4 regions of the Lysinibacillus sp. KU-BSD001 genome follow, and region 1 is predicted to be linked to each of the others. Evidence: riboswitches for the same ligand, from Rfam matches in the RefSeq annotation. Region 1 holds a riboswitch; each other region holds the start of a gene.
The links. A riboswitch is a leader RNA that binds a small molecule or an ion and turns the genes downstream of it on or off. The one in region 1 is predicted to bind cobalamin.

Region 1 (3,166 bases):
CTGGTATCGAAGGTCGTGACAACTCCAAGAAACACGTCTCCACTAAAAATTGATCCTCTAAGTCTGGGCGTATTTTATCTACAAAGCGCTGGATTTCCTCATTTCCTGCTGCTAATCGACTTCCATGCCCTACAAATAAAATGGATTTCATTTCAGTCTCCCTTTCGTTAATCACCACATGGAGCTGGCTCTACTTCGATTTTGCAGCTCATATCGTGATATGTATAATGCAATATTTTTTTCACACGTTTAAAGTACTTGAACAAGCGCTCGTTCGGATGAGCATGCTGCTTATATTCTTCAATGATTTTCGTTAATAGCGGTACTAGTTCCTCCGGTTCAAGCCCCTCTGCAACAGGCTGTGCTGCATGAGCTGTTCGTCCAACCGGCTTTGCCCCAATAAATAAATCAAATTTCTTCTTGCGATACACAATGCCGATATCATCAAAAACAGCGCGGTAGCAAGCCATTCCGCAACCATTAAAGCCGACATGCAATTCCTTCGGTAGCTTCATCCCACCAAGCGTTTGGGCAATTTCCTCTGCATATGGAATGGACTCTGCTTTTTCGCCATAGCAAAAATCACATGCCTTTATATTGAGCACATCGCCAATCGGTAAAACAAGTAAACCGACCTCACGTAAACGTGCAACGAGCTCATCTGGCTGCTCAGTTGGCACTTTTACTAGCATACGATGCTCCGGCGTATATTCAAGCGTCCCTTGTTCACCAACAATTTCGGCTAACAGCATCATTTGTTGGGGGGTAAGCATTTTATTCGCTACGCCCGGACTAACCGCAAATTCAAAAATCGACTCTACTTTTTGTTGCACTAATACAGATGGTTCACCACCGACAAGCTTTAATGCCATCTGCGCCATTTCCAATGCACTTTTTTTTGGCTTTTCTGGAGCAGGCACCGTTATTTTTTCAAAACCCGTTTGGGCTTCACCTGTTTGCTGATCCAGTGCCCACGGTTCATTTTCTTTTCGTAAACGCTGGTGCGGTTTTAACGGTTGTACATCCTCGCCTAATGTATATTTGCGCTGGTAACCACGTGGCGTAATTATTTTATTATCGTAGAAGAATGTCGATGAATTGCCCACTACTACTGTTGTGAGCATGCCGATATCATGCTCTAGCATTTCAGCAAGTGTTGTTAGCACAATATTCTGACTTTCACGGTAAGCACTTTTCACTAAACCTACTGGTGTTGCAGGTGAACGATATTTTAATAGAATCCGTTGTGCCTCGACAATTTGCCTTGTACGACGTCCACTTTTCGGATTGTAAAAGGCAACGACAAAATCAGCCATCGCTGCTGCTTCAATACGTTTTTCAATGACTGTCCATGGTGTTAAGTGGTCACTTAAGCTAATCGTACAGGCATCGTGCATCACTGGGGCACCAAGCAAGCTCGCACACGAGTTAATCGCTGAAATGCCTGGGACCACTTCTACTGCTATGCCGTCTTTTTCTGTCCAGCCAAGCTCGATTAGTACCTCATATACAAGTCCAGCCATGCCGTATACACCAGCATCTCCGCTTGAAATAACGGATACAATATGACCTGCCTCTGCTTGTCGTACCGCCTCCTGTGCACGTGAAACCTCTTCTGTCATCCCTGTACTTACGATGGATTTCGCCGTTACTAAATGCTCGATCAGTTCTACATATGTTTTATAGCCAATAATATAATCACTCTGTTTTAATGCATCAACTGCACGTTTTGTAATATGTTCATAATCGCCAGGACCAAAGCCAACGACGAATATTTTCCCTTTCTTCAACATGTCCCCTCCAATAAAAAAGCCTATCTCACCTATGCTTCTCTCAGCGAAAAGTAAGTTTTGCATCATAAAGCAGGTAGCCCCGTTTGACAGAGGAATACTTTATGATGCTGCTTTTATCTAATTTTAATCGTCTTTCTTATGCAGATATCCATAAAGCTGATTCTGCCCTATCTGCTAAAAAAGGTGGTGTATGAGAACACCACGCTTTTTACTGGCTCGTCGACGTATCGGCATTATGCGATGAGCCGCTTCTTTCAAACGGTGGAAGATACAATAAAAATACGTCTAGCTAGGCATTGTCCACATGTCATAAGTGTGACGCAATTTTTATTCAAAATAAAAAAGCTACCTCACGATGAGGTAGCTTGAAATGGAAACGTCAAAAAAGAACCCGCCTCCATTTCCTATCCCCCGAAGAAATGTACAGTCGTCTAGGTAGGCAGGTCTCCTGGCTTCGCTTCATCCTTTGACGTTCCTTCCCATACTCAAAAGTACAGTGGATTTTTCGTCATCGTCAGCGTTTACAGTTGCGGGGACAGCGACGGATTTACACCGTTCTTCCCTTTTAAACTACATATAGTAGTACCTTCGCTAGAACTAATACAATATATTGTTTTATCTTAACAGATTTTAGTATAGCATGTCTTTAAATTTTCTGTAAAGTTATTTTTTCCAAATACCACTCTTCCTCATCTAAATACAAAGAAATAAAGTCCCCACCTGAAAGCATTCCCTTTTGCCATAATGTCGCCAGTGAACGCTTCTCGATTGCCCATTGTAAACAGGCAATGGCTACACCGTGCGAAACAACCGCAATCTGTTGCTGTGGGATTTCTTTGATGCTTTGTAAAAAGGCGAGTAACCGATTTGCCACTTGCTCAAACGATTCTTGTGAGTCTGCGATAAATTTTTCAGGTGCTTCGCTGTAGTATTGATAATTTACTTGTTGCTGAAGATGTACAATTGGCTGCCCTTGCCAATCACCTAAATAAATTTCACGAAGGCGTGCGTCTGTATGAATTTCCATGTTCGGAAACATCCATGTAGCAGTAGAAATAGCACGTTGTAAGTCACTTGCATAGACGATATCCGGTTGCCAGTCCACATCTTGCACTTGTTGTTTGCCATATTCCGTTAAAGGTGAATCAAGCCAGCCTTGTAACACCCCTTGCTTGTTCCACTCTGTTTCACCATGGCGATAAATTCTAATTGTTTTGCACATAGTCAGTAAATACTCGCATAAACGATGTCATTTTTTCAGGCTCCTTCATCGCAAGTCGGAACCACTGTCCGTCTAGACCGACATAATTCTTCGTATGACGAAGCACAATTCCCGCTGACAAAAGCGTTTTAAAAAAATGATCTGGGTTGTA
Region 2 (3,166 bases), on a different contig from region 1:
TAGACATTACACATCCTGAGTATCCTGCCTTTCAAGAGCTACAATTAAAATGGTATGCGGTGCCGATTATTTCGAGTATGCGTTTTAATTGTGGTGGCATTGATTTTGAGGCCGCGCCGTTTAATGGTTGGTATATGGGTACAGAGATTGGCGCACGCAATTTGGCAGATACGAATCGTTATAATTGTTTGCCAAAGGTAGCAGATGTAATAGGGCTGAAGCGTGAGACAAATAGTTCATTATGGAAGGACCGCGCTTTAGTAGAATTGAACATTGCGGTACTGCATTCCTTTAAGGAGGCAGGTGTCAGCATTGTCGACCATCATACAGCAGCACAGCAATTTAAGCTGTTTCAAGAACAGGAAGGAAAATCCAATCGTGATGTCACTGGCAACTGGACGTGGTTAATCCCACCTATATCACCGGCTACGACACATATTTTCCATCAGCCGATTCCTAATATTATTCATAAACCAAATTATTTTTATCAAAAAAATCCATATTAGCGAACTATTCATAGCCCAATTTGTCTGGGCTATTTTGTTTTATTTTTATACTTTTGTTTGAAATTTCAAACAAAATAAACTAGAAATTTCCCCCTGTTCTTGTTAAACTGTTCCATAACGATAAAACTGAATGATTTTTGGTGCTAATGCAAATTAGCTTAAAAGGGAAGTACGGTGAAAGTCCGTCGCTGTCCCGCAACTGTAATTCGGAGCAAATCACATAGAAGCCACTGTTTATAACGGGAAGGTGTGAGGAGCATTGATGATAAGCCAGGAAACCTGCCAAAAATTAAGCCCGATTCAACCTACGAGGATAGGTGCGAAGTAAAGCAAATGTTCAATTTGCTTATTTACTTATGCACCCATGCACTTTCTCTTAGGAAGTGTATTTTTTTATGCGCTTTTTTGTTAATGAAAAAGAAGATTGTTATTTTAAATGAAAAGTGTATAATTTAATTGATAATAGTAATCATTACTGTTTTAGTGGATTCATAATTTAAGCAAGGAGGGGATAAAGGTAAATCGCTGAGAAAGTATGTAGTGATTTTAGCAATTGATAAGGAATAGTATTTATGAAAAATGATATTATTTCTCACTTCATTTTCAGTCAAGAAATGACAAGGATACATAAACACGATGTTTACTATACGGTGAAATGACTTATCAATCAGGATGATAATAAGAATCATTTTCTAGAAAATAGGAGGAATAACAGTGAAGCGTATTTATATTTTATTTATATCAGTGATGATATTGATGCTGTTAACAGCATGTGGTAATGATGAGCAAACAACAGCTACATCTGCAAAGGAATCGAGTAATACACTAGTGATGTCTTGGCCAAAGGATATTGGGGAAGTGAATCCACATTTATACTCGCCAAATGAAATGTTTGCCCAAGCAATGTTGTATGATCCGTTAGTGGTGTATGAAAACGATGGTACGATTTCACCAGGATTAGCGGAATCATGGGACATGTCACCAGATGGGAAGATCTATACATTCAAGCTACGTGAAGGTGTGCAATATTCCGATGGTTCATTGCTCACAGGTGAAAATGTAAAACGTAATTTTGATACCGTTATCGCAAATAGTGCAGCACATAGCTGGTTAGAGGTAGTGACTGTTATTGACCAAGTAGAAGTAGTGGATAACACAACGGTAAAAATTCATTTGAAAGAGGCGTATTATCCATTCCTACAAGAGTTATCACTTATTCGTCCGCTTCGTATGCTAGGGGACGCGGGATTCCCGAAAAGTGGTAGTACGGCAGATGGGATTGAAAAAGCAATCGGTACAGGTCCATGGATTTTAACTGCGTATGAGCAAGATCGTTATGCAGAATTTACACGTAATGAAAACTATTGGGGCAAAAAGCCGTCGATTGAAAAAGTAGTAGTAAAAGTGATTGCCGATTCGCAAGCACGTATGATGGCCTTAGAAAAAGGGGATATCGATTTAATTTTTGGTAGTGGGCAGCTTGTACCAGCTGAATTTGCAACATTACAGCAAAATAATCAGTACGTCACAAAAGTGTCAGAGCCTTTATCGACACGTATTTTATCTTTCAATACAACATACGGCGTGACACAAGACAAGGCCGTGCGTATTGCATTACAGCATGCAATTGATCGACAAACGATTGTGGAGCACGTATTAAACGGTTTAGAGCAAGAAGCACGTTCATTATTTGCACCAGGCTTCCCTTATAGTGATATTGAAGTAGAATCATATGCTTATGACGTACAAAAAGCGGCTGCTATTTTGGATGAAGCAGGCTGGGTAATGGATGAAAAGACAGGTATACGAGTCAAGAATGGTGAAACGCTGACACTGACCGTTCCTTATAACAGCAGTGAGCAAGTGCATAAGGCCATCTTTGAATATTTGCAAGGTATATGGAAAGAGATTGGTGTGGAAGTCAATTTAATGGGGGAAGAAAGTCAAACAGTCTATATGCGTTCAAAAGAAGGCGAATATAATCTCATGTTCAATGATACATGGGGAGCGCCTTATGATCCGCATATGTACCTGCGTACAATGACAGGTGAAAAACAAATCGGTTTTTATGCGAAAGCGGGTATCGAGTCAAATGAAAAGTTAACAGATGATATTACACGTGTGATTCGTTCAACCGATGAAGCACAGCGTCACGCGCTGTACGAAAGTATTATTCAAACGATTCAAAGTGAAGCGATTTTCATGCCCATTTCATATCGTCAAAATTATTTAGTGGCGAACGATGTATTCGAAACGATTACATTCTCCCCACAACAATACGAAGTACCAATCAATTTGTATGAAATGAAGTGATGAGATGGGGCAATTTTTAACGAAACGTCTACTGAGCATGGTGCTAGCGCTATGGGGGATCACAATCATTGCCTTCTTCTTAGTACGTGTGATGCCCGTTGATCCAATAGAGGCATATTTTCAAGCTAATCAATTGCCTGTAACCGAAGAGGCGATGGAACAAGTACGTGAGGAACATGGGCTAAATCAGCCTATGTTCACGCAGTACGTACAATGGCTATCAGGTGCTATTCAGTTTAATTTTGGGACATCCTTTATGACGAATAATGCGGTAAGTGAAGAACTATTTAGCCGTTTTAGTGTGACGATGCAGCTAGCGGTTGTTGCCTTTCTTTTTATTTTGTTGC
Region 3 (3,166 bases), on a different contig from region 1:
CAGATATCGCCTACCACGAAGATAAATTACAACGTGGTTTCGATAAGCTCATCAATATTTGGGGCGCTGACCACCACGGTTATATTCCACGTATGAAAGCAGCAATTGAGGCGCTTGGCTATAATCGCGGCACATTAGAAGTAGATATTATCCAAATGGTACAGCTGTACAAAAACGGCGAGAAATTTAAAATGTCGAAGCGTACGGGTAATGCGGTAACGATGCGTGAATTAGTAGAAGAAGTAGGCTTAGATGCAGTTCGTTACTTCTTCGTGAAAACAGCAGGCGACTCGCATATGGATTTCGACCTTGATTTAGCGGTATCACAATCAAATGAAAATCCTGTGTACTATGCACAATATGCACATGCACGTATTGCGTCAATTTTACGCGCAGCAGGGGAGCAAGGCTATGCGGCTTCACTTGATAACCTTGGTTTACTAACAGCAGAAAAAGAAGAAGAGGTACTGAAAAAAGTAGGGGCATTCCCGCAAGTCGTGGCAGATGCAGCAAAACATCGCACACCACACCGTATTGCCAACTACATTCAAGACTTAGCGGCAACGTTCCACAGCTTCTATAATGCTGAAAAAGTAATTAACCAAGACAACAAAGAGTTAACAGAAGCACGCTTAGCGTTAATTACAGCCGTAAAAACAACATTAGCGAATGCCCTAAAACTAATCGGGGTAAGTGCACCTGAAAAGATGTAATCAATAAAAAGCGAATGCAATCTTTCATTGTTCTGTTCTGTAGCGAAAGGCATAGCCGACAGCTACAAACGCCCTAAAACTAATTGGCGTAAGCACACCTGAAAAGGTGTAATCATCGAAAGCCATCCTTTATGGGTGGCTTTTATTAATTTTTGCGACGTATTTGGGGAGTGCATAAGCAGCACTACAATAGAGTTTTCAGAAAATTATTCTTTTCAAAACGAAGATTTCAGCTATAATAGAAATGTTAGACAATTTGATAAGTAGTAAAGGTTCTTTGCCACGTGCAAAGATAATAGGGAAGTCGGTGTAAATCCGACGCGGTCCCGCCACTGTAACTGCTAGCTTGCTTATAAAAAACCACTGATTCATTCGGGAAGGGATAAGCCAGCGTTTGATGCATAAGCCAGGAGACCTGCCTTTATGAACACCAAGATAACCTACGAGGATAGGAAGGTGGCTTTTGAGTATAGATGTTATACGTAATGTTAGCCTTTTCCAAAGTCTCTCGTACTAGAGAGACTTTTTTTATTTACAAATTTATCTATTTTTACAAACGTGCCACCATCTTAGGTTTATTGGATAAAAGGGATATTTTCGCATAATAGGAGGAACAACAAATGAAGAAGTTTTGGCAGTTAGCCGCATCAGCAACACTTGCATTAAGTATGCTTGTAGCATGTGGAACAGAAAAGGAAACACAACAAAAGGAAGGTGCTGTCGTTGTAGAGGAAAATAATGAGACAGTCTTTCCAGTAACAGCTGTAGATGCACTAGGCAATGAAATTACATTAGAAGAAGCACCAGACCGTATCGTGTCGTTAACACCATCCAATACAGAGATTTTATTTGGTCTTGGCCTAGATGAAGAAATCGTCGGTGTGAATGACAATGACAACTATCCTGAACAAGTAGCGGATAAAACGCGTGTAGGTGGTATTGAATATAATGTCGAAACAATTGTTTCATTACAGCCGGATATTGTCTTTGCACATGAATCAAGCATGTTTTCAAGTGAAGGTGCGATTGCACAATTAGAGGCATCAGGTATTACTGTATTCGTTGTTGACAATGCAGAAACCTTTGAAGAAACATATGACACGATTGAAGTAGTAGGTACATTAACAGGAAAAGAGGATGAGGCGGAAGAAGTCATCTCATCTATTAAAACAAAACTATCAGATATTGAAGCGAAATTAGAAGGAGTTGAACCAAAAACAGCCTTTATGGTTGTTGGAGGAGCACCTAATATTTATGTGGTTGGGCAAAATACATTTATGAATGAAATGCTGAAGTTCATTCATGTTGAAAATGCCGTAAAAGAAGAGGGATGGCCGATGTATAGCCCTGAGCAATTCCTTGCAGCAAATCCAGATTCCATCATTTTCACTTATGAGGGGGATGATGTAACAATTAAAAACAACCCAGCCTTTGCGAACATGACAGCTGTAAAAAATAATGCATTAACAGTTGTAGATGGCAATACAACAAGTCGTCAAGGTCCACGTATTGCAGATGGTGTTGAATCAATCGCAAAAGCAATTTATCCAGAGGTCTTTAATGACTAAAAAATATATAGCGGCCTATATACTTTCTATCGCTATTTTACTAGTGAGTATATGGTGTGGGATATCGATTGGTTCCGTATCTGTTCCGCTTTCTACATTGTGGGACGGGGAAGCTAATCCAACCGCTTATAGTATTTTATGGCATATTCGAATGCCGCGCGTCATACTTGCTGCATTAGTCGGCGCCTCACTGGCAATTGCCGGTGCAGCGTTTCAAGGCTTGCTCAAAAATCCGCTTGCTGATCCATATACACTTGGGATTTCATCCGGTGCATCAGTAGGTGCTGTTTTTACATTATTCTTTAGTGTCTCGATTCCGATATTGGGTCTGTTTACATTGCCTGTTTTTAGTATGGCAGGCGCTTTAGTGACGCTTTTAATTGTTTTAGGCTTTGCACGAGTAGTAGACCGGACAATGAAAATGGAGACATTAATTTTAACAGGGATTATATTTAGTTCGTTTTTAGGCTCCTGTATTTCACTGATGATTGCACTTACTGGCGAAGAGCTTCGTTCGATTATGGGCTGGCTGTTAGGGAGTGTGTCCATGCGCGGCTGGCCATATGTCAAAATGATTTTACCGTTTGTCATTATAGGCACCATTATTCTTTGGTTTAATCGTCGCGAGTTAAATGCAATGATTTATGGCGAAGAACGCGCAAAATATTTAGGGGTCGATGTCAAACGAAGTAAGTATATTATTTTGATTGGTGGCTCGATGTTAACGGGTGCCGCTGTAGCGGTATCCGGCACGATTGGTTTCGTCGGACTAGTTGTCCCGCATATGGTGCGGATGATTTTAGGGGCAGACCATCGTCATTTGCTTCTGATTTCATTTTTAAATGGCGCAAGTTTACTTGTCATTTGCGATCTTGTATCACGGAC
Region 4 (3,166 bases), on a different contig from region 1:
TAGCGCGTTTTTGGTCTTACGGTTTCCATAAAGCTTTGCAACTTTTCGGCTGAATCAATATTTCGTTCACAGCTAATTGTATCCGCACAAATATACTGACTATAGGTTTTATACGTTCCCTCAACATTGCCTTTTTCCTTTGTGGTGAAAAGGGACACATCCTTATGTTGCTGACAGAGGGCACAAATCCCTTGCGTTTTTTCCATAGCAAGGACACCTTTGACACCTACTAATTGGCCTTCTTGCTCATACACAAAATAACGTGAACGCGTTGTTGTATCATCCCATGACACAAATGTTACAAGAGGATCTGTTATTTTTGGCGCCTTCACTTTTTTATCTTTTTTCCATAGACGCTTCACTACTTGCTCTGTTATGTCAGGAAATGGCGCTACGTTTAATTTAACAAACGTCATAAATGGCTCAAGCTGTTGGCGCTCTTTCACGACTAACACATCATCAATAATAAAGCGCGGTACATCCGCCTCTGTTAATGTTGTATCGATTACACCACGTACGGCATTTAATACGCTTTCATCCTTTGTTGTTGCGATACTATTTAATAATTTCATTGTTTGCTTTTCAACTAAATGCATTTGAAATACGTTCATGTTTATCCCTCCGCCCTCATTTTACTACGTTTTTTGGGTAGAGGGGAAATAATAGTTAGCTTGTATTCAAACATTTCTTTCAATAGCGTTTCCTATTTCCGAATATGTCATTCTAGTACATATTTCTCTTAGTAACCAAAAAAGAACTAGAAAAAAGTTTTCAAAACTGTTAGACTATTTTTCAATGACGACAACTGAATGATTTTTGGTGCTATAGATTTAGCTTAAAAGGGAAATCGGTGAAAGGCCGATGCTGTCCCGCAACTGTAATTTCGGAGTGACTCACAACACAGCCACTGTTTTTAAACGGGAAGGTGTGAGAAGCGTTGATGATAAGCCAGGAGACCTGCCAAAAATTAAACGCCATTCAACCTACGAGGATAGGTACGAATAGAAGCAACGCTTAGTTGCTTTTTTCATCGTGCACTTTTCTCCTAGAAAGTGTATTTTTTTATGCACTTTTTCGTCATAAAATAACAAAAGGAGAATGAAACATGAAAAACCTATTGACTAAATTGCTTTATTTCGGCATCGTTCTACTATTTATTCCGAAACAAGCATATGCCATGCATATTATGGAGGGGTATTTACCGATTGCTTGGGCGATTTTCTGGTTCGCTATCAGCTTACCTTTCTTAATTCTTGGTTTACGTTCGATTCAAAAAATTGTCAAAGAACATCCGGATAGTAAAATGTTACTTGCTTTATCGGGAGCATTTACTTTCGTTTTATCGGCATTAAAGATTCCATCTGTTACAGGAAGCTGTTCACATCCAACAGGGGTAGGACTTGGTTCTATTTTATTTGGACCACTAGTGATGAGTGTCATGGGCACAATCGTTTTATTATTCCAATCATTGCTACTTGCACATGGTGGACTTACAACACTTGGCGCTAATATTTTTTCCATGGCAGTCGTTGGACCATTTATTGCTTACGGTGTTTACAAGGGTGCGACAAAGCTTGGTCTGTCTTTCTCCATTGCCGTATTTTTAGCAGCAACGCTAGGCGATCTTGGTACATATGTGATGACATCGATTCAATTAGCATTAGCTTTCCCTGCTGAAGTTGGTGGCTTTGTCGCTTCTTTCCAAAAATTTGGCGGCATTTTTGCTTTAACTCAAGTTCCTTTAGCAATTAGTGAAGGCTTACTGACAGTGATTGTCATGAATTTCTTACAAAAATACAATGTGCGTGAATTAACAAGCTTACGTATTTTACAACCGAAGGAGAATTAAGATGCTAAAGAAAAATCTATTATTATTAGCGATTGTCGTTGCATTAGCGATTTTCCCGATTATTTTCCTACAAGATGCTGAATTTGGTGGGGCTGACGGGGAAGCAGAAGAAGCAATTACAGAAATTGCAACGGATTATGAGCCTTGGTTTCATGCAATTTGGGAGCCACCAAGCGGAGAAATTGAAAGCTTATTATTCGTATTACAAGCAGCAATCGGAGCTGCGATTATCGGCTACTTTGTTGGATTTATGCGCGGTCGTGCGAATCCTTCAAAAAATGAATAATCCATGATAGCGATTGACCAATACGCCTATATTAACCGACTTGCTCATGTACCCGCAGCACAAAAAGCATTATTAGCCGTTTGCGCATTATTGATTGTGACAATCACGAGAGATATTGCCATTGCTTGCTGGACAATTGCGGTAATGAGTGTTCTGATTGTAGGCATGGCTCGTATTCCTGTTAGTGTTTATAGTAAATTACTGATCACACCACTCGGTTTTAGTGTGACAGGTGTCATAGCAATTGTCCTGTCATTTTCTACTGCGCCTGCGATGCCGGTTGATGTGATTTGGTACCATTCGATTGGCAACTTCAACATTTTTCTGCTGGAATCTGATGTCAAACGTGCCATTACGATTTTATTTACCGCATCTGGTGCAATTACAAGCTTGTATTTTTTAATTCTTACAACGCCTGTTTACGAGTTGAGCCAGTTGCTTCAAAAGCTCCATGTGCCAGCGATTTTAATAGAACTCATCGAATTAACGTATCGTTTCATTTTTTTATTTTTAAGCTGTGCACAGCAACTTTACACAGCGCAACAGGCACGACTAGGCTATACGGGCATAAAAGTTAGCTTTCGTTCGCTAAGCTCTTTAATTGTGGCCATGCTACAATCGCTTCTTGTACGAAATGAGCAGCTCACACTTGCGATGCATGCACGTACCATTGATTGCTTTATTGTACCTATAGCATTTTGTGAGCATAAGCAGTGGAACAAGCAAATGGCATGGATACTAGGACTTTATGGTAGTAGTATTATTGGCATTATGTGGCTACAAGGAGGACTTTAAATGAACAACGCTTATTTTACGTTACAACATGTAGATTATTGCTATCCTGATGGGACAAAAGCGTTGGAGGATTTGTCACTCACGATTCCGATGAACCGGAAAATTGGAATTTTAGGGGAAAATGGCTCAGGGAAATCAACGCTCTTTCAACTGCTCATGGGGCTCATCAAGCCGACAAGTGGCACGATTTCCTTTCAGGGTACGCCACTACAGTATAAAAAAACAGACTTGAAAAA

Region 2: another riboswitch for cobalamin. It lies ahead of nikA (nickel ABC transporter substrate-binding protein); the one in region 1 lies ahead of cobJ (precorrin-3B C(17)-methyltransferase).
Region 3: another riboswitch for cobalamin. It lies ahead of AAGS61_RS04130 (ABC transporter substrate-binding protein); the one in region 1 lies ahead of cobJ (precorrin-3B C(17)-methyltransferase).
Region 4: another riboswitch for cobalamin. It lies ahead of AAGS61_RS02650 (energy-coupling factor ABC transporter permease); the one in region 1 lies ahead of cobJ (precorrin-3B C(17)-methyltransferase).

The regions. Positions count from the first base shown of each region.
Region 1 covers NZ_JBDQZI010000008.1:136,768-139,933, reverse strand. Annotated here, with positions in the region: gene AAGS61_RS13195 (sirohydrochlorin chelatase) at 1-151, opposite strand, end outside; gene cobJ (precorrin-3B C(17)-methyltransferase) at 168-1,793, opposite strand; cobalamin riboswitch at 2,215-2,398, opposite strand; gene AAGS61_RS13185 (histidine phosphatase family protein) at 2,440-3,015, opposite strand; gene AAGS61_RS13180 (pyridoxal phosphate-dependent aminotransferase) at 2,999-3,166, opposite strand, start outside.
Region 2 covers NZ_JBDQZI010000009.1:128,850-132,015, forward strand. Annotated here, with positions in the region: gene AAGS61_RS13980 (nitric oxide synthase oxygenase) at 1-506, shown strand, start outside; cobalamin riboswitch at 628-807, shown strand; gene nikA (nickel ABC transporter substrate-binding protein) at 1,221-2,819, shown strand; gene nikB (nickel ABC transporter permease) at 2,824-3,166, shown strand, end outside.
Region 3 covers NZ_JBDQZI010000002.1:183,362-186,527, reverse strand. Annotated here, with positions in the region: gene argS (arginine--tRNA ligase) at 1-713, shown strand, start outside; cobalamin riboswitch at 967-1,150, shown strand; gene AAGS61_RS04130 (ABC transporter substrate-binding protein) at 1,334-2,281, shown strand; gene AAGS61_RS04125 (FecCD family ABC transporter permease) at 2,274-3,166, shown strand, end outside.
Region 4 covers NZ_JBDQZI010000001.1:507,815-510,980, reverse strand. Annotated here, with positions in the region: gene AAGS61_RS02655 (FBP domain-containing protein) at 1-611, opposite strand, end outside; cobalamin riboswitch at 801-979, shown strand; gene AAGS61_RS02650 (energy-coupling factor ABC transporter permease) at 1,106-1,849, shown strand; gene AAGS61_RS02645 (energy-coupling factor ABC transporter substrate-binding protein) at 1,851-2,135, shown strand; gene cbiQ (cobalt ECF transporter T component CbiQ) at 2,139-2,930, shown strand; gene AAGS61_RS02635 (energy-coupling factor ABC transporter ATP-binding protein) at 2,931-3,166, shown strand, end outside.